3 regions of the Streptomyces sp. NPDC007205 genome follow, and region 1 is predicted to be linked to each of the others. Evidence: riboswitches for the same ligand, from Rfam matches in the RefSeq annotation. Region 1 holds a riboswitch; each other region holds the start of a gene.
What was found. Region 1 has a riboswitch for thiamine pyrophosphate ahead of thiC (phosphomethylpyrimidine synthase ThiC). Riboswitches for the same ligand answer to the same signal wherever they lie in the genome.

Region 1 (7,690 bases):
GCCGGGCAGCGGCGGGTACGGGTTCTCATTGGAGGACAGCTTGTAGGCGACCGGCCCGCCGGCTGCGGCGGGCTTGCCCGGCTTGTAAGTGGGGATACCCTCCAGCTCGGCGCGCAGCTTGGGGCTCGTCTCGCTCACCGCAGTCCTCCTCGCGATCACCGGCGGACCGTCGACGCCGCCGGCTTCCAATACTCCTCACCTTATGAGGATTCGGCCCCGGTGCGTACAGATGCGGGCCGGTAATACGCAAACCGCATCCGCCCTCCCGCCATCACGGGCATCCCCGTACGAAGGCGTACTTTCAGGGGGCGCACCGTACATATATCTATGCGCCGGTGGCTTGCGCCGTGGCGCGCATCCCCCGTGCAGGTGAGTTGAGACCTCTTCGAGACATCGGACCCTCGGCAGGCCCATGCGCGTTGACAAGTAAAGTCCTACCGCCGGATCGTTTAACTACCTTAGTTTCCAAGGCAGTTGTGCCGTAGCAACCATGCAGAAACGTGCCTGTCAACGCGTGCATATGCGTCCGCACTACCCCACCGTATGAGCCCTACTATCGGCTCGCCATGACAGCAGCAGGGAAGCACCAGGTGAGCCGCGCGGAAACCTCACGTCGAGGCAGTCGGCCGGGCCGGGCGGGCATCAGAGACGTGGCCGCCGCCGCCGGGGTCTCCATCACGACCGTCTCCGACGCTCTCAACGGCAAGGGCAGGCTCCCGGATGCCACCCGCCGCCATGTCCGCGAGGTCGCCGACCGACTGGGGTACCGCCCCTCAGCCGCCGCCCGCACGCTCCGTACCGGGAAGTCGGGTCTGATCGGCCTGACCGTGACGACATACGGGGATGAACCTTTCACCTTCACCGAGTTCGCGTACTTCGCCGAGATGGCCCGGGCCGCCACCTCGGCCGCGCTCGCCCGCGGCTACGCCCTCGTCATCCTGCCCGCGACCTCCCGCCACGACGTGTGGTCCAACGTCGCCCTGGACGGCACGGTCGTCATCGACCCGTCCGACCAGGACCCGGTGGTCAGCGAGCTGGTCCGGCAGGGGCTGCCGGTCGTCTCCGACGGCCGCCCGGCCGGCTCGCTGCCGGTCACCGCCTGGGTCGACAACGACCACGAGGCCGCCGTACTCGGCATCCTCGACCACCTCGCCGCCGCCGGTGCCCGCCGTATCGGCCTGCTCACCGGCACGACGACGGACACGTACACCCATCTGTCGACCACCGCCTACCTGCGCTGGTGCGAACGCGTCGGCCAGGACCCGGTCTACGAGGCCTATCCGGCGCACGACCCGTGCGCGGGCGCCGTCGCCGCCGACCGGCTGCTCGCCCGCCCCGACCGGCCCGACGCCGTCTACGGACTGTTCGACCCCAACGGCACGGATCTGCTGGCCGCCGCCCGCCGCTACGGGCTCCGCGTCCCCGAGGACCTGCTCCTCGTGTGCTGCAGCGAGTCCATGGTCTACGCCAGCACTGAGCCGCCCATCACCACGCTCTCCCTCAAACCCCGTCGCATCGGCACCGCGGTGGTCCAGCTCCTCATCGACGCCATCGAGGGCATGGAGTCGAACCAGCCGGTCGAGCAGGTGATACCGACCGAGCTGATCGTGCGCACCTCCTCCCAGCGGCGCCCGCCGCGCACGACGGTCAGCCCGCCGCGGTCACCGGACGGGAAATAGCGCCGGAAAGCGGGGCGCTCACCCCGTACAGCCCTCAGCCGGTGGCAGGGGCAGGGCGGGCCGGCGACCGGCGAGCCGGGGGTTCGGTCGGCGCATAGCCGGCCGAACACCTGCCCAAACGGGGCGAAAGCCGCGGTGAACTGGAGTCTTGTTCCGATTCACCACCCCTGGGTCATCACACGGCGCGACGCGCATTCCTATGATGGGCCCACGACACCGCGGACCGCTGCGACCAGGCAGTCCGAAGCGGTGCAGATGCGGCGCGATGGTGGAGGGGTCTGATGACTCAGGGGGCCGGTCAGGGACCCGAAGTGGAGCGGACGGCGACGCTGCGCGACTTCCGGGTACCGGCGTACGTCCACGAGACCGGTCCGTACGTCCGCACCGCCCCCCCGGGCGACACCGTGCCGCCCGTCGACGAGGCGTACCCCGACGGCTACACGCCCACCCAGCGCGACCTCCCCGTCATCAACCGGCCGGAGAGGCTCCAGGTCCCCGTCGAACCGGCACCCGCGGCCCCTGCCCCGCAGCCCGCGACCGGGCCAGGACCGCTGTTCGTCGTCGGAGACGTGCACGGATACCTCGACGAACTGATGACCGCCCTGCGGGAACAGGGGCTGATCGACACCTCGGGCCAGTGGTGCGCCGGCACTGCCCGGCTGTGGTTCCTCGGCGACTTCACTGACCGCGGGCCCGACGGCATCGGCGTCATCGACCTCGTGATGCGGCTGTCCGCCGAGGCCGCGGCGGCCGGCGGCTACTGCAAGGCCCTCATGGGCAACCACGAACTACTGCTGCTCGGCGCCAAGCGGTTCGGCGACACCCCCGTCAACTCCGGCGCCGGCACCGCCACCTTCCAGGCGGCCTGGCTGCTCAACGGCGGCCAGAAGACCGACATGGACCGCCTCCAGGACCACCACCTGCAGTGGATGGCCCGTCTCGACGCCGTCGAGGAGGTCGACGGCTATCTGCTCGTGCACTCGGACACCACCGCCTACCTCGACTACGGAGACTCCATCGAGGCGGTCAACGACACCGTCCGCGAGACCCTCACCCGTAATGACGCGGACGAGTGCTGGGATCTGTTCCGCAAGTTCACCAAGCGCTTCTCCTTCCGCGACGAGGGCGGCGCCGACGCCGTACGCTCCCTCCTCGATACGTACGGCGGCACTCGCATCGTTCACGGCCACAGCCCGATCCCCTACCTCCTCGGCGAGGTCGGCTCCGAGGACGGCGAGGAGGGCACCGGCCCGGCCGTGGAGGACCCGCACGTCTACGCCGACGGGCTCGCCATCGCGATGGACGGCGGGGTGACCATGGCCGGAAAGCTACTGGTCCGGCAACTGCCCCTGACTACCTGACCGTCCCGCGGGCAGGCGTCCCCCGGCGGAGTACACGCACGCGGGGGGCAATTTCCGGCAACCCCCTGTCACCGTGTGCCGTCACGGCTCTACCATCGGCTTATCCGTAGCAGGCTCCCCTCCGTTTCTGCCCGACGGCTCGCCGGCGTGCGAGCCCCAAGCCCTACGGAGCATCGGGGGATGCACATGAACAGCGTTCCGCAGCACCTGCAGAGCGAGGACCGCCAGGAATTCGAGCGGCTCCTCAGCGAGGCGCTGCGCTCCGCACCGCACCGGCCGGAACTGGCCGCTGTCGGACAGCGGCTCAATCCGGAACAACTGCGCACCATGGCACTCGACGCCAGCGCCCTGATCACGGCCGCCGCAGCGGCCGAATACCAGCACTATGTGAAGGTCCGCCAGGAACTGCGCCACCCGGCCATGGCCCCGTCGGCCGCCGGCGACTCCGCCACCGCGGAGCCGGGTTCGGCCACGACCGGGCTCGTCACCACCCTCGGCGAGGATGCCGAGAGCACCGGTGCGGGCGCCATCGCGGTCATCGCCGTCCTGGCTCCCGTCCTGTCCGGAACGGCCGCGGCGATCTTCCTCCTCGTCGGCTACATCCTGAAGACACTCAGCCCCGGACAGGCCTTCGCGCAGACCATGCTCACCGCCGGCTGGGTGTTCGGCGCGGTGACCGCGGCCGCGATCCTCGTCGCCGCCGTCGGCCTGCTCCTCACCGCGCTGCGCAACAGCAGCTCGCCCCAGGCCCAGGCACTGGACGCGGCGCACCGGGAGCTGGACAGGGCCAGAGAGGCCTGGCGGGACGCCCTGCTGGAGCGAGGCATCCTGCCGTTCCTGCGCGAGGCGCTCGCCGAGCCCGGACCAGCCGCCCTGCACCACACGACGCCACCCGCCCCGAGCGGCCGCATGCCCCGCCTCGGGTACGACCGCCCCGGCTTCAGCAGCCCCGACGACGGCTCCGGCTCCGGTCGCCCGAGCTTCACCAGCCCGGACTACACAAGCCCGGACTTCGGCGGCCCGGAGCACCAGCCCGACTGACCCGCACCAGCACCCGAACAACCCGGCTCGCGCTCCGTACCGCGGGGTCCCGACCGGGGGGGACCGAGCGGCCAACCGGCGTGGTATCACCACCCGGTCAGCCGCCGTGTTCGCGGCGGATGTCCCGCGAGAAGGCGTCCACGGCCGTGAGCGCGCGGCCCGTGCTCCCAGCCGGCTTGAGCATTCGGAGCACGGACCGCCGTACGTTGAGCTCAGTCCGCGATCGGCAGGTACACCCTGTTCCCCGCCTCAGCGAACTCCTTCGACTTCTGCAGCATTCCTTCAGCGACCTCCTCGGGTGACGCCCCCTCAGCCGCCGCACCACCGAACCGCTCTGTGATGCTTTGGCTGATCTTCATGCTGCAGAACTTCGGCCCGCACATGGAGCAGAAGTGGGCCGTCTTGGCGGGCTCGGCGGGCAGGGTCTCGTCGTGGAACTCCCGTGCCGTGTCCGGGTCCAGAGCGAGGTTGAACTGGTCCTCCCACCGGAACTCGAAGCGCGCGTCGGACAGCGCGTCGTCCCACTCCTGGGCTCCCGGGTGCCCCTTGGCGAGATCGGCCGCGTGCGCAGCGATCTTGTAGGTGATGACGCCGGTCTTGACGTCGTCCCGGTTGGGCAGGCCGAGGTGCTCCTTGGGCGTGACGTAGCAGAGCATCGCCGTGCCCCACCAGGCGATCATCGCAGCGCCGATGCCGGAGGTGATGTGGTCGTACGCCGGCGCGATGTCCGTGGTCAGCGGGCCGAGCGTATAGAACGGAGCTTCATCGCAGATCTCCTGCTGAAGGTCGATGTTCTCCTTGATCTTGTGCATCGGGACATGTCCCGGACCCTCGATCATCGTCTGTACGTTGAAACGCCTGGCGATCCGGTTGAGTTCCCCGAGGGTTCGCAATTCCGCGAACTGCGCCTCGTCGTTGGCGTCCGCGATCGAGCCCGGCCTGAGACCGTCGCCCAGCGAGTACGTGACGTCGTAGGCGGCGAGGATCTCGCACAGCTCCTCGAAGTTCTCGTACAGGAACGACTCCTTGTGGTGCGCCAGGCACCACGCGGCCATGATCGAGCCGCCGCGCGAGACGATGCCGGTCTTGCGGTTGGCGGTGAGCGGGACGTACGGCAGCCGCACGCCGGCGTGGACCGTCATGTAGTCCACGCCCTGCTCGGCCTGCTCGATGACGGTGTCCTTGTAGATCTCCCAGGTCAGTTCCTCGGCCCTGCCGTCGACCTTCTCCAGTGCCTGGTAGAGCGGCACCGTGCCGATGGGAACGGGGGAGTTGCGCAGCACCCACTCACGCGTCGTGTGGATGTTGCGGCCGGTGGAGAGGTCCATGACCGTGTCGGCGCCCCAGCGGGTCGCCCAGGTCATCTTCTCCACCTCTTCCTCGATGGAGGAGGTCACCGCGGAATTGCCGATGTTGGCGTTGACCTTCACCAGGAACCGCTTGCCGATGATCATCGGCTCGATCTCCGGGTGGTTGACGTTGGCCGGCAGCACCGCCCGGCCCGCCGCGATCTCCTCGCGGACCACCTCGGGAGAAACGTTCTCCCGGATGGCCACGTACTCCATCTCGGGGGTGATCTCTCCCCGGCGCGCATACGTGAGCTGCGTCACCGTCTGGCCGCTGCGACCCCGGCGCGGCTGGCGCGGGCGTCCGGGGAAGACCGCGTCCAGGTTGCGCAGCCCGCCACGCGGCGAGGTGTGCTTGATCCCGTCGTCCTCGGGACGGACGGGACGGCCCGCGTACTCCTCGGTGTCGCCGCGGGCGATGATCCAGTTATCCCGCAACGGCGGCAGGCCCCTGCGGACATCGGTATCAACGAGTGGGTCGGTGTACGGGCCCGACGTGTCGTACAGCGTGACCGACTGCCCGTTGGTGAGGTGCACCTGGCGGACCGGCACGCGCAGGTCGGGGCGCGAACCCTCGACGTACGCCTTGTGCCAGCCGATGGACTTCCCGGCCTCCTGGGACTTCTCGTCCTGGACGGAGGCAGGCGTGCGTGCGTCCTTGTTGGTCATGTGACCTACTCCCTACGCCGGCATTACCCGGTAACAGGTTCGGCGGTCGACGCAGCGGTTTCCGTCTGCCGGTGTTTCCTGAGGAACATGGCATGTTCCACGTGAAACATCGCGTGTACGGAGGTCAGCGCCCTCTCAGCCCGGTGCTCCGAGCTCCCGCGTGTGCAAAGGTGCCTCCACGCTAGCGCCATATGTGGCGCGGTGAACAGTGGGCCCCCGCCGTTCTTGCAATGATCGGGCGGTGACCAGGATGGATCAGTACCCATATCAGCCGCCCGAGCCACGCCATCACGAGGGCTCAGAGCAGGGCACCGGCTTCGGCGGGGGCGACGGCCAGGGTCCCGGGCGGGGATCTGGTGGGGACGACGGCCGCGGTCACGGCCGAGGCCACGGTCACGCGCACGGCCACAGCCACAGCCACAGCCACAGCCACGGTCCCGCTGCCCCGGTCTCCCAGCACCTGCGCAAGGTCATCGCCGCGATCCTGGTCCCGTTCACCGCGGCGGTCGTCGTCGGGCTGCTGGTTCTCTGGCCCGGGGGAGCTCCGTCCCACAAACGCACCGGCGTCGGCTTCGACCGGGAGACCCAGCAGGCCACGGTCACCAGGGTCGTCGAGGTGAGCTGCCGGTCGGTGAACGCATCCGGCGACACCCCGACCGGCAACACCTCCACCGCCGAGGGCACCTCGGCGCAACAGGAGGCGAAGGGAACCTGCAAGAAGGCGACCGTCCGTGTCGACACCGGCAAGGACAAGGGGCGTACGTTCACCGAGATCGTGCAGCCGGACCAGACCCGGCAGCTGCACCAGGGCGAGAAGGTGGTGGCCGCCTACGAGCCCTCGGCACCGAAGGACCTGCAGTACTCGGTGGCCGACGTGAACCGGAAGTTCCCCATGACGCTGCTCGCGGGGATCTTCGCGCTCGCCGTGGTGGTGGTCGGACGGCTGCGCGGGCTCATGGCGCTCATCGCACTGGCGGTGAGTTTCCTGGTGCTGACCCTGTTCATCCTGCCCGCGATCCTCCAGGGTTCGAACCCGCTGCTCGTGGCAGTGGTGGGAGCGAGCGCCATCATGCTGATCGCCCTGTACATGTGCCACGGTCTGTCGGCGCGGACGTCGGTGGCGGTGCTGGGCACGCTGATCTCCCTGTCGCTGATCGGTGTACTCGGCTCCCTCTTCATCAGCTGGGCCGCCCTGACCGGCAACACGGACGACAACACCGGTCTGATCCATGGCCTGTACCCGTCGATCGACATGAGCGGCCTGCTGCTGGCCGGCGTCATCATCGGCTCGCTCGGTGTCCTGGACGATGTGACCGTGACGCAGACGTCAGCCGTCTGGGAGCTGCACGAGGCCAATCCGTCGATGGGCTGGCGCGGGCTGTACCGGGCCGGCATCCGTATCGGCCGCGACCACATCGCCTCCGTGGTCAACACCCTTGTCCTCGCCTATGCCGGTGCCGCGCTGCCGTTGCTGCTGCTGTTCTCGATCGCGCAGAGCAGCGTCGGGACCGTGGCCGACAGCGAACTGGTGGCCGAGGAGATCGTGCGCACGCTGGTGGGCTCGATCGGTCTCGTCGCCTCAGTCCCGGTCACC
Region 2 (7,690 bases), on a different contig from region 1:
GGCCCCGGGGTCTACCCCGCCGAACACGCTGATCCCAAGGCGAACCACGGAAGCGAGAACCTCATGTACCAGCAGATGATCTTCGTCAACCTGCCCGTGAACGACCTCGACGCCTCGAAGAAGTTCTTCACGGAGCTCGGCTACACGATCAACCCGCAGTTCAGCAACGAGAACGCCGCCTCCGTGGTGATCAGCGACACCATCGTCGCGATGCTGCTGACCAAGCCGTTCTACGCGACCTTCACCAAGAAGCAGATCGCCGACGCGACCACGACCAGCGAGGTGCTGGTCTGTCTGAGCGCCGAGAGCCGCGAGAAGGTCGACGAGCTGGTCGACAAGGCGATCGCGGCGGGCGGCACGGCGAGCGGCCCGACCCAGGACCACGGCTTCATGTACGGCCGCGCCTTCGACGACCTCGACGGCCACACCTGGGAGGTCATGTGGATGGACCCGGCTGCGGTCGAGGGTCAGGGCTGAACCGGGATCAAACGCAGCGGCGGTTAATAAGCAGGTAAAGCCAACTGAGTTGAGCGGCATATGCATTGACACTGCTTACGGAGCGCTTATAGACCTGTGAGCCTCCTGGGGGTGATGGGGCCTCACCTCATCCGTAGCCCCAACGCCCCCACAGCCCCCCGCAGTTATGCACCTGTAAAGGACAAACGTGTCCATAACTCGCCGTAGTGCACGCCGTTCCGTGCGCATCCTGGGTGTCGCCTCCGCCTCCGCCGCCGTGGTGCTGGGTCTGTCCAGCTCCGCGCTCGCGTGCACCATCCGTGACTTCAAGGCCGAAGCCAAGTGCGACGGCGACAAGAGCGTCATCGTCGTCACCGACACCGACGGCTCCCGCACCCCCGCCACCATCTCGGTGTTCCTCAAGGGCATCGGTGGCGTCGAGACCAAGGTGGGCGAGCAGAAGGTCAAGGGCTCGGCGAAGGGCGCTCCGGTCACCTTCCCGGACGACTGGAAGCCGAGCGCGACGTACCGCGTGCACATCACGGCCGCCAACAAGAGCGTCGACGAGGACATCCAGCCCGACCTGGTGACACCGTCCACCGCCTGCAAGACCGAGAGCCCGACCCCGAAGCCGCCGGCCAGGACACCGAAGCCGACGCCGTCGAAGTCCGCCCCGGCCGAGTCGGCGACCCCGACTCCGTCGGCCTCCGAGTCCAGCTCCGCCCCGGCGTCCGCGCCGAGCAACGCGCCGTCCCCGGCGGTCGGTGACTCGAACCTCGCCGAGACCGGTGCCAGCTCCAACACCGGCCTGATCGCAGGCATCGCGGGCGCGCTGGTCGTCGTCGGCGGTGGCGCGGTCTACTTCGGCATGCGCCGTCGTGGGACACGCGGCAACGGCTGACGCCTCGCCCTCCGTACACCGCCGCGGCCCGTCCTCCTATCCCCAGGGGACGGGCCGCGGTCGTCTCTCCGCCCGGCTCAGCCGAAGCTCGCCCGCTCCACCCAGAACTCCAACACCTCCCGCTCACCGAGGACTTCGAGGCCGGGGCTGTCCAGCGGCAGCCGGCGGTAGAAGGCCAGCAGCACCGAGGTGAGCGGGCCGCGCAGGGCGACTGTGGCCTTCTCGTGGCCGCGCCGCCAGCGCACGCCGTCGGGGCCGAACTCCACCAGCCACTCGGCGTTCAGGGCCGGGTCGGCGTCGGTCGCGTGGAGGTGGACGGTGCGGGTGGGCCCGTCCAGGCGCAGGGCCTCTTCATGGCCGCGGACCCGCTGGAGGAAGACGCCGAAGTCCAGCCACTCGTCCATCGCGTCGACGGCGATCTCCGGTGACAGTTCGTAGTCGAGCCCGGCGGCGAGGGCCGCGTCGGCGCGGTGGACGGTGATCTCGTGGGTCATCCGTCGGGCCCAGAACCCGGAGACGGCCTTCTCCGGGAAGAAGCTCCACACCGCGGTGTCCGGACCGGCCTCGCGCAACGTCGCGACGACCAGCTCACCGGTCTGAGCCAGCCACTTGTCGAGCGCCACCGCGTCGCCCCGTTCCTCTGGCCCGGCACCGAGGGACACCTGATCGTAGGGGACGTTCTCCTGGGCCCGGGTGCGCACCAGGGTCTCCACCCACCGCAGGGCGCCGCCCATATGCCGTACGAGGTCTTCCAGCGACCAGTCAGGGCAGGTCGGCACGGTCGCGGACAGATCGGCGCCAGAGGCCACCACGGCCCTCAACTGCTCGGTCTGACGGGAGATTTCGTCACAGTAGCGGTCATGGGAGAGCACAGTCATGCCGTCACCCTAAGGGCCCGATGATCAGCCGAGCACGACGATTTCGGCCGCGTCGAACTCCACACCCACCCCGCCCCCGACCTCCGGCGCGTCCCGCAGCGCGCACGCCGCCTCCAGGCGCGGCCCGTCCTGGGGCTGGAGGTGGACGGCGACATGGGTGCCCTTGAAGGTGCGGGCGGTCACCGTGCAGGGCAGACCGGTGTCGGCCGCCACGAGCCGTACCCCGGCGGGCCGGACCAGCAGGCTGCGGGCGCCCTGCGGGGAGCCCTCGGGCACCGGCAGCTTGCCCCAGGGGCTGTCGGCGACCGTCCCCGCGACGGTCGCCGGGACCACGTTGTCGAAGCCGAGGAAACGGGCCACGAACGCGTCGGCGGGCCGCTGCCACACCTCCAGCGGCGTACCGGACTGCGCGATCCGCCCGTCCCGCATCACCACCACCCGGTCGGCCAGCGCGAACGCCTCACCCTGGTCGTGGGTCACGGCGAGCACGGTGGTGCCCAACCGGCCGAACAGCTCCCGCAGTTCGATGACCAGCCGTTCCCTGAGCGAGCGGTCGAGCTGGCCGAGCGGCTCGTCCAGCATGAGCAGCCGGGGCCGGGGCGCGAGCGCCCGGGCGAGGGCCACCCGCTGCTGCTCGCCCCCGGACAAGGAGGCCACGGCCCGCCGGGCGGCCCCGGGCAGCCCGACCAGCTCCAGCAACTCGCCCACCTCGGCGTCCCGTTCACTCTTCCCCACCCCGTGCATGCGCAGCCCGAAGGCCACGTTCGCGCCGACGTCCCGCTGCGGGAAGAGCTGGTGGTCCTGGAACATCAGGCCGACGCCCCGCCGATGCGCGGGAACGCCCGACTGGTCGCGACCGCCGAGCAGCACCCGTCCGCCGGAGAGGGGCTGGAGCCCGGCGACCACCCGCAGCAGGGTCGACTTCCCGCTGCCGCTGGGGCCCAGCACACACACCACCTCGTGCTCGGCGACATCGAGATCGACCGCGTCGAGCACGGCCCGCCCGCCGAAGCGCACGGTCGCGGCATCGAGGCTCAGCAGCATCGAGAACTCCCCCGTCGGGCCGGCAGCATCTAGAACTCCCCCGTCCGGTCGGTGCGCAGCCGCTCCAGGACCAGCAGCGCGGCGGCGCACACCACCATCAGAATCGTCGAAAGGGCCATCGCCTGGCCGTAGTTGAGGTCTCCCGGGCGGCTGAGCAGCCGGGCCACGGCGACCGGGAGGGTGGGGTTGTCGGGCCGGGCGATGAACACGGTCGCCCCGAACTCACCGAGCGAGACGGCGAACGCGAACCCGGCCGCGACCAGCAGCGCCCGCCGCACCAGCGGCAGGTCCACCTCCCGCCACACCCGCCAGGGAGAGGCCCCGAGCACGGCGGCGGCCTCCCTCAGCCGTGCGTCCACCGCGCGCAGCACCGGCAGCATCGTCCGTACGACGAAGGGGGCGCCGACCAGCGCCTGGGCGAGCGGGACGAGCATCCAGGACTGTCTGAGGTCCAGCGGCGGCTTGTCGAGGGCGATCAGAAATCCGAAGCCCACGGTCACGGCGGACACGCCGAGCGGCAGCATCAGCAGCGCGTCGAAGCCGCGCACCAGCCGTCCGGCGTCCCTGCGGGCCAGCGCGGCGGCGGCGAGACCTCCGATCACGACGGCGACGGCGGTGGCGGCGACGGCGTACTGCAGCGAGGTCCACACGGCGTGCACCGGCGCCACCAGGAACGTACCGCCGTCGGAGTGCGCGAGCGCCCGGTAGTAGCCGAAGCCGGGCGCGTCGAGGGAGCGCCGCACGAGCACGGCGAGGGGCAGGACGAGCAGCAGGGCGATGGTGACGAGCACCCCGGCGAGCAGCGCCCACTGCCCGCCGCCGCGCGGCCGGCGGGTGGTCGCCTTCGGGTCCACGAGCCGTAGTGCGCTCTCCCTTCGCCGTACGGTCCGGGCGTGCACGGCGAGGATCGCGCCGACGGCGACGAACTGGACGAGGGTGAGGACGGCGGCCGTGGAGAGGTCGAAGACCTCGGAGGTCTGTCGGTAGATCTCCACTTCGAGGGTGGAAAAGGTGGGGCCGCCCAGGATCTGGACGACGCCGAAGGAGGTGAAGGTGAACAGGAACACCATCAGCGCGGCGGCGGCCACGGCGGGCGCGAGGGCGGGCAGCGTCACCTTCCGCCAGGCGTGCCACGGAGACGCGCCCAGCATCCGGGCCGCCTCCTCCTGCCGGGGATCGAGCTGGGACCACAGTCCGCCGACGGTCCGTACCACGACCGCGTAGTTGAAGAAGACGTGGGCCAGCAGGATCGCCCACACCGTGGTGTCCAGCCGTACGCCCCACAGCTCGTCGAGCAGCCCGCCGTGTCCGACGAGGGCGAGGAACGCGCTGCCGGCGACGACGGTCGGCAGCACGAACGGCACGGTGACCACGGCCCGCAGCAGCTGCTTGCCCGGGAAGTCGAAGCGGGCGAAGACATGGGCGGCGGGCAGCGCGAGCAGCAGGGTGAGCGCGGTGGAAGCCAGCGCCTGCCAGGTGGTGAACCACAGCACGTGCCGGATGTCCGGCTGCGTGACCACGTCCGCGAGCCGCCCGAACTGCCAGGCGCCGTCCACCTTCAGCCCACGCGCGACGATCGCGGCGACGGGCCAGGCGAAGAACAGCGCGAAGAACGCGACGGGCAGGGCCATGAGCCCGAGCCGCGCCGCGCTCCCCGCGCGGTCCTTGCGGGGGACTACTTCAGTACGAGCGAGGTCCACGACTTGACCCACTGGTCACGGTTGGCGGCGATCTTGCCGGGCGCCATGGTCTCGGGGTGCTCGGCGGCCGGCCCGTACTCGGTGAACTCGGCGGGGACCTTCGCGCCCTGCACCACCGGGTAGACGTACATGTTCAGCGGCATGTCCTCCTGGAACTCCTTGGAGACCAGGAAGTCGATGAACGCCTTGGCGCCCTTGGGGTTCTTGGCGTTGCTGAGCAGCCCGGCGAACTCGATCTGCCGGAAGCAGGTGCCGGTCGCGACGCCGGTCGGTGCGGTGCTGGGCCGCTTCTTGGCGTAGATCACCTCGGCGGGCGGCGAGGAGGCGTACGACACGACGAGCGGCCGGTCCCCGCCGGCCTTCTTGCCCTCCGACGACCCGGAGAACTCCTGGTAGTAGGCCTGCTCCCAGCCGTCGACGACCTTCACGCCGTTGGCCTTGAGCTTCTTCCAGTAGTCCTGCCAGCCTCCCCCACTCCCGGCTTCGCTCGGGCGGGAGGTGCCCCCATCCCCGAACTGGGCTGCGCTGCCGAGCAGGAAGCCGAGGCCGGGCGAGGAGGTGGCCGCGTTCTCGGTGACGAGGAGGTTCTTGTACTGGGGCTTGGCGAGGTCCGCGAAGGACTGCGGCGGGGTCAGCTTGTGCTTGCTGAAGTACGCCTTGTCGTAGTTGACGCAGATGTCGCCGTAGTCGATCGGCGTGACCCGGTGCTTGGCCTGGTCGAGCTGGTACTGGCTGCCGACCTTGTCGAGCCCCTTGGCCGTGTACGGCTGGAACAGCCCGTTGTCGAGGGCCCGGGAGAGCAGGGTGTTGTCGACGCCGAAGAAGACGTCGCCCTGCGGGTTGTCCTTGGTCAGGATGGCCTTGTTGACGGCCTGCCCGGCGTCGCCGTCCTGGAGATTGCGGACCTTGTACCCGGTCCGACGCTCGAAGTCCTTCAGCACGCTCTTCGAGATCCGCCACGAGTCGTGGCTGACGAGCGTCACCGTCTTGGAGTCCGCGGACGGCTTGGTGTCACCGGATCCGCACGCGGACAGGCTGATCAGGCCGAGCCCGACCGCCACGGCCACGAAGGTCTTGTTCTGCACTGGATGTCCTCCTGGGGTTGGCCAGGAAGAGACGCGGCCCTGCCCGGGCTCCGCTGGGGAGACCCGGGCAGGGCGCAACAGCTTGAGTGATGACCGAACTCCCTACCCAGAATGACCTGGGCGAGGTTCAGAGGGTCTGCGGCCCTGTCCGCCGCACTCTCAGCGCTGTGGCGCTCCCCTGTCGGAATATGAAGATATGTGGACTGAGGATATGTGGACGTGGCCAGATTACCGCTCGGTGGCCGCCAGCTGACCACAGGCTCCGTCGATCTCCTGCCCTCGGGTGTCCCGGATCGTCACCGGCACACCATGCGCGGCGATGGCCTCGACGAACGCTTTCTCGTCCTCCGGCCGGGAGGCGGTCCACTTCGACCCCGGCGTCGGGTTCAGCGGAATGAGATTGACGTGCACGGGCTTGCCCTTGAGCAGCCGGCCGAGCCGGTCACCGCGCCACGCCTGGTCGTTGATGTCCCGGATGAGGGCGTACTCGATGGACAGCCGGCGCCCGCTCTTCTCCACGTACTCGAACCCGGCGTCCAGCACCTCGCGCACCTTCCACCGTGTGTTCACGGGGACGAGGGTGTCGCGCAGCTCGTCGTCGGGGGCGTGCAGGGAGATCGCGAGCCGGCACTTGAAGCCCTCGTCGGCGAACCGGTGGATGGCCGGCACGAGCCCGACGGTGGACACGGTGATCCCGCGCTGCGACAGTCCCAGCCCGTCCGGTGCGGGATCGGTCAGCGCCCGGATCGCGCCGACGACCCGCTTGTAGTTGGCGAGCGGCTCACCCATGCCCATGAAGACGATGTTGGACAGCCGGGCGGGTCCCCCGGGCACTTCCCCGTCCCTCAGGGCCCGCATCCCGTCGACGATCTGGTGGACGATCTCGGCGGTCGACAGATTCCGGTCGAGCCCCGCCTGCCCGGTGGCACAGAACGGGCAGTTCATCCCGCACCCGGCCTGCGAGCTGATGCACATCGTCACCCGGTCCGGATACCGCATCAGCACGGACTCGACGAGGGTCCCGTCGAACAGCCGCCACAGCGTCTTGCGGGTGGTTCCCTCGTCGGTGGACAGATGCCGTACGACGGTCATCAGCTCCGGGAACAGCGCTTCCTGCAGCTTGTCGCGCGACCCGGCGGGGATGTCGGTCCACAGCTCCGGGTCGTGCGCGTACCGCGCGAAGTAGTGCTGAGAGAGCTGCTTGGCACGGAACGGCTTCTCACCGATCTCGGCCACCGCGTCCTTGCGCTCGGCGGGCGTGAGGTCGGCGAGATGCCGCGGCGGCTTCTTGGCTCCGCGCGGGGCGACGAAAGTGAGTTCTCCGGGTGCAGGCATAACACGACCAGTGTCGCAGATCATCTCCGGGGCCCCAGGCCAGAGCGGGGTGGGGGTGGTCACCCGTGGGCGCTGACTGTCAGCGTTGGTCGACCTCGCACGGCCCAGGGACGGCCCAGCACTGATCGAGGATGCCCGTGATCATTGCCTGGTAGCCCAGCAGGGTCCACGCCACCGCCGCGACAAGCTGCCGGGTGCGCGCCCGCCTGGATCTGGCATGCCGATGGCAAGGGCCCCTTCGTCTCGAAGCACCCTGGAGAAGGCTGGGCCTTGTCGGGCCTTCGCTTCCGA
Region 3 (7,690 bases), on a different contig from region 1:
CGCGCACGGCGAGCATGTTGCGGATCCCGGCGTCCGCGTACTGGCCGATGATGTTGCGCAGCTCGGCGATGGAGTGGTCGACCGCGGTGAGGTGGGCGACCGGGGTGAGCGTGGTGTCGGCGACGATCTGCTCGGTCTCCTTGACCGTGCCGGCGCGGGTGGAACCGCCGGCGCCGTAGGTCACGGAGACGAAGTCGGGCGCGACCGCCTCGACCCGCCGGAGCGCGCTCCACAGGTTCCGCTCGCCCTTGGGGGTCTTCGGTGCCGAGAACTCGAACGAGTACGTCGTCTTGCCGGTGGCGAGGATCTCACGCACGGTGCGTGCGCGATCAGTCCTGGTGGATGCGGTTCCGAGGGCCATACGGGCAGGTTAGCCAGGGGTGGGCGGTCCCCCAACCGAATGCCGGAAATTTGCCCGAATTGCCCCTTTCCTGTCCACGCCTTGGACAAAAATGTGGACAGCACAGGGGCAGCAGGCGCGCCGCTAGGCCTGCCGCAGCCGCTTCGCGAACTCCGCGGCGGCCGCTCCCGGGTCGTCGGCCTCGGTGATCGCGCGGACCACGACCACCCTGCGGGCGCCCGCGTCCAGCACCTGGTCGAGGCGGGACAGGTCGATGCCGCCGATCGCGAACCAGGGGCGTTCGGTGCCCAGGCCGGCGGCGTACCGGACCAGGTCGAGGCCCGGGGCGTGGCGGCCGGGCTTGGTGGGGGTGGGCCAGCAGGGGCCGGTGCAGAAGTAGTCCACACCGTCCTGCACGGCGGCCGCGGCGGCCTCGGACTCGGCGTGCGTGGAGCGGCCGATCAGCACCTCCTCGCCGAGGATGGCGCGGGCCGCGGGGACCGGCAGGTCGCCCTGGCCGAGGTGCAGCACATTGGCGCTGGCGGCGTGGGCGACGTCCGCGCGGTCGTTCACCGCGAGGAGCTTGCCGTGCCGGGCGCAGGCGTCCGCGAAGACCTCCAGGTGCCGCAGTTCCTCGGCGGCCTCCAGGCCCTTGTCGCGCAGCTGGACGATATCGACACCGCCGGCCAGGACCGCGTCCAGGAACTCGGGCAGGTCGCCCTGGCGCGTGCGCGCGTCCGTGCAGAGGTACAGACGGGCCTCGGAGAGCGCGGCGCGTGCGGTGTCGGACATACGTGGTCCCCCCTGAAGGGTGTGCGGGCGGCCGGCGCGGGGGCGTACGGGCCACGACGGCCCGCACGCCCCGCGCGTGCTGCGGGTCGGCTCAGACGGCGAGCGCCTGGGCCCGGCGCTTCACCTCCGTGCCGCGATTCTCGCTCAGGGCCTGCGCGGGGGTGCCGGGCAGGGTCGGGTCAGGGGTGAAGAGCCACTCGATCATCTCTTCGTCCGTGAAGCCGTCGTCCCGCAGGAGCGTCAGGGTGCCGGACAGGCCCTTGACGACCTTGTCCCCGTCGATGAAGGCGGCGGGGACGTGCAGCGCCCGGTTCTCACCTCGGCGTACGGCGATGAGCTGGCCCTCCTTGACCAGCTGCCGCACGCGCGTCACCTCGACGCCGAACTGTTCGGCGATGTCGGGGAGGGTGAGCCAGGCAGGGACGAGAGCATCGATCTTTGCGTCAATCTCGGTCACGGCACCTAGCGTAGGCGCTCCGCTGGTTCGGTCGCGATGCGCTCCGCCGGGTGCCGCGACGGATCGTCCTTCGGGGGCGGCACCGCCGTGGTTGCTCGCGCCCACGCGGCGGAGCCGCCTATCGCTACGGCCCCGCGCCCCTTCAGGGCGCTGCAGTCGCGTCTTTCAACGGGCGGGCCGGGTCCGCCAGAGCCTCCGCGTCCATGCTGCGGCCCGCCTCGATCAGCCTCCGCCCCTGCGCCAGGTCGCGCGGGCGACCGACGGCCAGCAGAGCGACAAGGCGGTCGCCGCGCAGCCAGCACACCGACCAGGCCAGGCCCGTCGGGTCGCCCCGCCGCACCAGCCGGTCGGCGGCGGCATGGTGGCCGGCGTACTGCACGAAGCGGCCGAACTGCTCGGACCAGAAGTACGGGACCGGGTCGTAGACCGCCGGGGTCTCGCCGAGGATGTTCGCGGCGACCGTGCGGGGGCCCTGCAGGGCGTTGTCCCAGTGGTGGACGAGCAGTCGTTCGCCGTAGCGGGCGGAGGGGAAGGAGGCGCAGTCGCCGACGGCGTACACGTCCTCGACGGAGGTGCGCAGACGGTCGTCGGCGAGGACGTCCCCGTGCGGCCCCAGCTCGATACCCGAGCCGGCCAGCCAGGCGGTGGCGGGGCGGGCCCCGATGCCGACGACGACGGCGCCCGCGGGCAGCCGGGTGCCGTCGGCGAGGACGACCGCGCCGGGCTCGACGCGCTCCACGCGCGCGTGCGTGCGGAGGTCGGCGCCCGCGTCGGCGTACCAGGCGGCCATCGGGGCGGCGACCTCGGCGGGCAGGGCGCCGGCGAGCGGACGGCCGGCGGCCTCCACGACGGTCACCGCGCAGCCGGCCTCGCGGGCGGCCGTGGCGAACTCGGCGCCGATCCAGCCCGCGCCGACGACCACGATCTCGTGCTGCCGGGCGAGCACGGGCCGCAACCGTTCGGCGTCGTCCAGGGTGCGCAGCAGATGCACGCCGGGCACCCCCTCGGTGCCGGGCAGGGTGACCGGTTCGGCGCCGGTGGCGAGGACCAGGACGTCGTACCGCACCGGGCCCTGCTCGGTGTCCAGCTCGTGCGCGGCGGGGCGCACGCCCAGCACCTCGCAGCCGAGCCGCAGCTCGACCCCGAGCGACTCGAAGTCCACGTCGAAGGCGGAGTCCTCCGCCTTGCCGAGCAGTACGGCCTTGGACAGCGGCGGCCGGTCGTACGGTTGGTGGGGTTCGGCACCGATGAGGGTGACGGTGCCCTGGAAGCCCTGTTCGCGCAGGGCGACCGCGGTCTGCACCCCGGCCATGCCGGCGCCGACGACGACCACGCGCCGCCCCTGTGACGTGCCCTCTTGTGCTGTCTGCTCGCTCACCCGATCACCATAGACAGTGACGGAGCGTCAGTCAGCGGGCGGGCTCGGTGACCTGTTCCACAACACTCGTGCCGGAGCCCGCCCGGGACTCCCACTCCCAGGTCTCCTCCAGCCGCACGCGCCCGTCCGGCAGCTCGACGACCGTGGACACACAGTGCCCGGAGGCGGTCGACCCGTCGGTCCTCAGCTGGACATAGCGGAAGTCCAGCCGGTCGCCCTCCCGGGTGCCGACCAGATGGCCGCGTACCACGTCGCCGCCCGCGTACTCGGCCCAGATCTCGCCCTCCGTCTCGTGGTAGGCGAACCGGGTGTGGGTGCCCACCTGACCTGGGGCTTGGTCCGCCACAGGGGCGAGGATCAGTCCGTCGAGCGACCGGGACACGGGCAGGGGCTCCCTTACGGGTGACGAGCGGGGCGGGCTAGGGTGGCCACCGTACAAGCACTCGCGGGAGCCCGGACGCACCGGGCTGAGAGGGAGGCTGGCGGCCTCCGACCGTACGAACCTGATCCGGGTCATGCCGGCGAAGGGAGGGGCTGGACGCCCATGTCGTCACGTACGTCCGATACGTCCGACGTCCTCGTCATCGGGGGCGGCATCATCGGCCTGGTCACGGCCTGGCGCGCGGCGCAGCGCGGGCTCGCCACGGCCGTGGTGGACCCCGAGCCCGGCGGCGGGGCCGCGCAGGTCGCGGCGGGGATGCTGGCCGCGGTCACCGAACTGCACTACGGCGAGGAGAGGTTGCTCGCCCTGAACCTGGAATCGGCGCGCCGCTACCCGGACTTCGCGGCCGAGCTGACCGAGCTGACCGGCCACGACCTCGGCTACCGCCGGTGCGGCACCCTCGCGGTCGCGCTCGACGCCGACGACCGCGCCCACTTGCGCGAACTGCACGCCCTTCAGCAGCGCTCGGGTCTGGACTCGGAGTGGCTGTCCGGGCGGGAGTGCCGGCGTCTGGAGCCGATGCTGGCACCCGGGGTGCGCGGCGGGCTGCGGGTGGACGGCGACCACCAGATCGACCCGCGGCGCCTTGCGGCAGCCCTGGTGACCGCGTGCGAGCGGGCGGGAGTGGTGTTCCACCGGGCGTGGGCCGAACGGCTGGACGTCGTACGGGACCGGGCCGCCGGGGTCACCACGGCGGACGGTGCCGAACTGCGCGCCGGCCAGGTCGTCCTCGCGGCCGGCAGCCTGAGCGGGCGGCTCGCCGGCGTGCCTGAGGCGCTGCTGCCGCCGGTGCGGCCGGTGAAGGGCCAGGTGCTCCGGCTGACCGTGCCGCCCCGGTACGCGCCCTTCCTGAGCCGCACCGTACGGGCCGTGGTGCGCGGCGGCCATGTCTACCTCGTGCCCCGTGAGAACGGCGAACTGGTCGTCGGCGCCACCAGCGAGGAGCTGGGCTGGGACACGACCGTCACCGCGGGCGGGGTGTACGAGCTGCTGCGCGACGCCCATGAGCTGGTGCCGGGCATCACCGAACTGCCGCTCACCGAGACCCGGGCCGGGCTGCGCCCCGGCTCCCCCGACAACGCGCCGCTGCTCGGCCCGTCCGGGCTCGACGGGCTGCTGCTGGCCACCGGGCACTACCGCAACGGGGTGCTGCTCACGCCGGTCACCGGCGATGTGCTGGCCCAGCTGCTGACCGGCGGCCAACCGCCGGAAGCGGCCCGTCCGTTCACACCGCGGCGCTTCGGTGCCGCCGCCGTCCTCATGGAGCAGCCCGCATGAGCATCTCCGTCACCCTTTCCATCTCCGTCAACGGGAAGCGCCGGGAGATCGTCCCGGGTACCGCTCTCGACACCGTCGTACGGTCGCTGGTCGCGGCGCCTTCCGGGGTGGCCGCCGCCGTCAACGAGACCGTCGTCCCGCGCGCGCAGTGGGCGGCCACGGCGCTGGCCGAGGGCGACCGGGTCGAAGTCCTCACCGCGGTCCAGGGAGGCTGAGCCATGGCCGACGATCTCTTGGTCCTCGGGGGCACGACGTTCTCGTCGCGGCTGATCATGGGCACGGGCGGTGCGCCCAGCCTGGACGTGCTGGAGCGGGCGCTGGTCGCCTCCGGTACGGAGCTGACGACGGTCGCGATGCGGCGGGTGGACCCGTCCGTCCACGGCTCGGTGCTGTCGGTGCTCCAGAAGCTCGGCATCCGGGTGCTGCCGAACACCGCGGGCTGTTTCACCGCGGGCGAGGCCGTGCTGACCGCGCGCCTGGCACGGGAGGCACTGGGCACGGACCTGGTCAAGCTGGAGGTCATCGCCGACGAGCGGACGCTGCTGCCGGATCCGGTGGAGCTGCTGGAGGCGGCGGAGACGCTGGTCGACGACGGGTTCACGGTGCTGCCGTACACCAATGACGATCCCGTGCTGGCGCGGAAGCTGGAGGACGTCGGGTGTGCCGCGGTGATGCCGCTGGGGTCGCCGATCGGGTCCGGGCTCGGGATCCGCAACCCCCACAACTTCCAGCTGATCGTCGAGCACGCGCGGGTGCCGGTGATCCTGGACGCGGGGGCCGGGACGGCATCGGATGCGGCGCTGGCCATGGAGCTGGGCTGTGCCGGGGTGATGCTGGCCTCGGCGGTGACGCGGGCGCAGGAGCCGGAGCTGATGGCCGCCGCGATGCGGCATGCTGTGGAGGGCGGCCGGCTGGCCCGGCTGGCCGGGCGGATTCCGCGCAGGCACTTCGCGGAGGCCTCCTCCCCGACGGAGGGGCGCGCCCACCTGGATCCCGAACGTCCGGCCTTCTGATCGCGGGGGAGTCACAGCTGTGCTGCATTCCGTCCCCGGAACAGCACAGCGTGCGGCACTGTCGGTCGGCCCTCGTAGACTCCCCTGCGTGGATACGACCCTTCAGGACCCCCTCGTCGGGCAGGTGCTCGACGGCCGTTATCGCGTCGACGCACGGATCGCGGCCGGCGGGATGGCCACGGTGTACCGGGCCCTGGACACCCGTCTGGACCGTGTTCTCGCGCTGAAGGTGATGCACCCGACGCTCGCGTCGGACGGATCGTTCGTGGAGCGGTTCATCCGGGAGGCGAAGTCCGTCGCGCGGCTGGCGCACCCGAACGTGGTGCAGGTCTTCGACCAGGGGACCGACGGGTCGTACGTGTACCTGGCGATGGAGTACGTCGCCGGGTGCACCCTGCGGGACGTGCTGCGCGAGCGGGGTGCGCTGCAGCCGCGGGCCGCGCTGGACATCCTGGAGCCGGTGCTGGCCGCGCTGGGTGCCGCGCACCGGGCCGGGTTCGTGCACCGGGACATGAAGCCCGAGAACGTGCTGATAGGGGACGACGGCCGGGTCAAGGTCGCCGACTTCGGGCTGGTGCGGTCGGTGGACACGGTGACCAGCACGACCGGCGCCGTCCTCGGGACCGTGTCGTATCTCGCACCCGAGCAGATCGAGCAGGGCACCGCCGACCCCCGGGTCGACGTCTACGCCTGCGGTGTCGTGCTCTACGAGATGCTGACCGGTGAGAAGCCGCACGCCGGGGACTCGCCCGCGCAGGTGCTCTACAAGCACATACACGACGACGTGCCACCGCCCTCTGCGCTGGTGCCGGGCCTGCCGTACGAGCTGGACGAGCTGGTCGCGTCGGGGACCGCGCGCAACCCGGACATCCGGCCGTACGACGCCGTGGCGCTGCTCGCCCAGCTGCGCGAGGCACGCCTCGGGCTGAGCGCCGGGCAGCTGGACGCGGTGCCGCCGCAGGCGCTCACCGCGGAGCACGACAACGCCGAGGACCGGACGAGCGTGATCCCGCGCTCGCTGACCTCCCCCGTGCTCGGCTTCGCTCGCGCGGGGGGACCCCCCTCGCGCCCGCTGCCGGTGAACGAGGACGAGCCCGCGGTCCGGCACACCAGCCGGCTGCAGGCGCCCCCGGCACCGCCCCGGCGGCCGAGGCGTCTGGTGCTGACGATCGTCGCCGCCGTGCTGGTGGTGTTCGGCGTGGGCGCCGGGGTCTGGTACATCAACTCCGGCCAGTTCACGAAGGTCCCGCCGCTGCTGTCGAAGACCGAGGCGCAGGCCCGGGACCGGCTGGAGGCGGCCGGGCTCGAGGTCGGGCAGGTCAAGCGCGCGTACGACGACACCGTCCCGCGGGGCACGGTCATAGGCACCGACCCGGCGCCCGGCGCCCGGATCCGCGACCACGACGCGGTGACGCTGACCATCTCGCTGGGCCCCGAGACGGTGAACGTGCCGGATGTCGCGGGCCGCCCGCTGGCCGAGGCGCGGGCGCGGCTGAAGGCGGACGGGCTGGAGCCGGGCATGGTCACCCGGGAGTTCAGCGAGGACGTCGCCAACGGCTCCGTGATCGCCACGAATCCGAAGGCGGGCACCAAGCGGCACGCCGGCTCGGCGATCGCGCTGACCGTCAGCAAGGGCAGTCCCGTTGATGTGCCGGACGTCACCGGTGACGACGTGGACGAGGCCAAGCAGGAGCTGACGGGCGCCGGGCTGAAAGTGGTGATCGCCCCGCAGCAGGTCAACTCCGACGTCGACAAGGGCAAGGTGGCCCGGCAGAGCCCGGGTGAGGGCAGTCAGGCCGCCGAGGGCGACACGGTGACGCTGACGCTGTCCAAGGGCCCGCAGATGGTCGAGGTGCCGGACGTGACCGGCGACAGCGTGGACGACGCCCATAAAGCGCTGGAGGGCGCCGGCTTCAAGGTGGACGAGGACCGCGGGCTGCTCGGCCTGTTCGGCGACACCGTGAAGAAGCAGTCGGTGGGGGGCGGCGAC

Region 2: another riboswitch for thiamine pyrophosphate. It lies ahead of ABZ624_RS29195 (thiamine ABC transporter substrate-binding protein); the one in region 1 lies ahead of thiC (phosphomethylpyrimidine synthase ThiC).
Region 3: another riboswitch for thiamine pyrophosphate. It lies ahead of thiO (glycine oxidase ThiO); the one in region 1 lies ahead of thiC (phosphomethylpyrimidine synthase ThiC).

The regions. Positions count from the first base shown of each region.
Region 1 is NZ_JBEYEW010000004.1:172,094-179,783, forward strand. It holds gene hisC (histidinol-phosphate transaminase) at 1-138, opposite strand, end outside; gene ABZ624_RS09520 (LacI family DNA-binding transcriptional regulator) at 567-1,679, shown strand; gene ABZ624_RS09525 (metallophosphoesterase) at 1,961-3,040, shown strand; gene ABZ624_RS09530 (hypothetical protein) at 3,221-4,081, shown strand; gene thiC (phosphomethylpyrimidine synthase ThiC) at 4,294-6,096, opposite strand; TPP riboswitch at 6,089-6,266, opposite strand; gene ABZ624_RS09540 (YibE/F family protein) at 6,347-7,690, shown strand, end outside.
Region 2 is NZ_JBEYEW010000022.1:2,293-9,982, reverse strand. It holds gene ABZ624_RS29220 (VOC family protein) at 64-477, shown strand; gene ABZ624_RS29215 (LAETG motif-containing sortase-dependent surface protein) at 698-1,357, shown strand; gene ABZ624_RS29210 (maleylpyruvate isomerase family mycothiol-dependent enzyme) at 1,435-2,235, opposite strand; gene ABZ624_RS29205 (ABC transporter ATP-binding protein) at 2,260-3,279, opposite strand; gene ABZ624_RS29200 (iron ABC transporter permease) at 3,309-4,910, opposite strand; gene ABZ624_RS29195 (thiamine ABC transporter substrate-binding protein) at 4,955-6,064, opposite strand; TPP riboswitch at 6,146-6,254, opposite strand; gene rlmN (23S rRNA (adenine(2503)-C(2))-methyltransferase RlmN) at 6,293-7,399, opposite strand.
Region 3 is NZ_JBEYEW010000008.1:85,817-93,506, reverse strand. It holds gene metF (methylenetetrahydrofolate reductase [NAD(P)H]) at 1-361, opposite strand, end outside; gene thiE (thiamine phosphate synthase) at 485-1,132, opposite strand; gene ABZ624_RS16130 (Rv2175c family DNA-binding protein) at 1,224-1,589, opposite strand; gene ABZ624_RS16125 (FAD-dependent oxidoreductase) at 1,732-2,967, opposite strand; gene ABZ624_RS16120 (hypothetical protein) at 2,999-3,349, opposite strand; TPP riboswitch at 3,403-3,514, shown strand; gene thiO (glycine oxidase ThiO) at 3,512-4,687, shown strand; gene thiS (sulfur carrier protein ThiS) at 4,684-4,902, shown strand; gene ABZ624_RS16105 (thiazole synthase) at 4,906-5,700, shown strand; gene pknB (Stk1 family PASTA domain-containing Ser/Thr kinase) at 5,789-7,690, shown strand, end outside.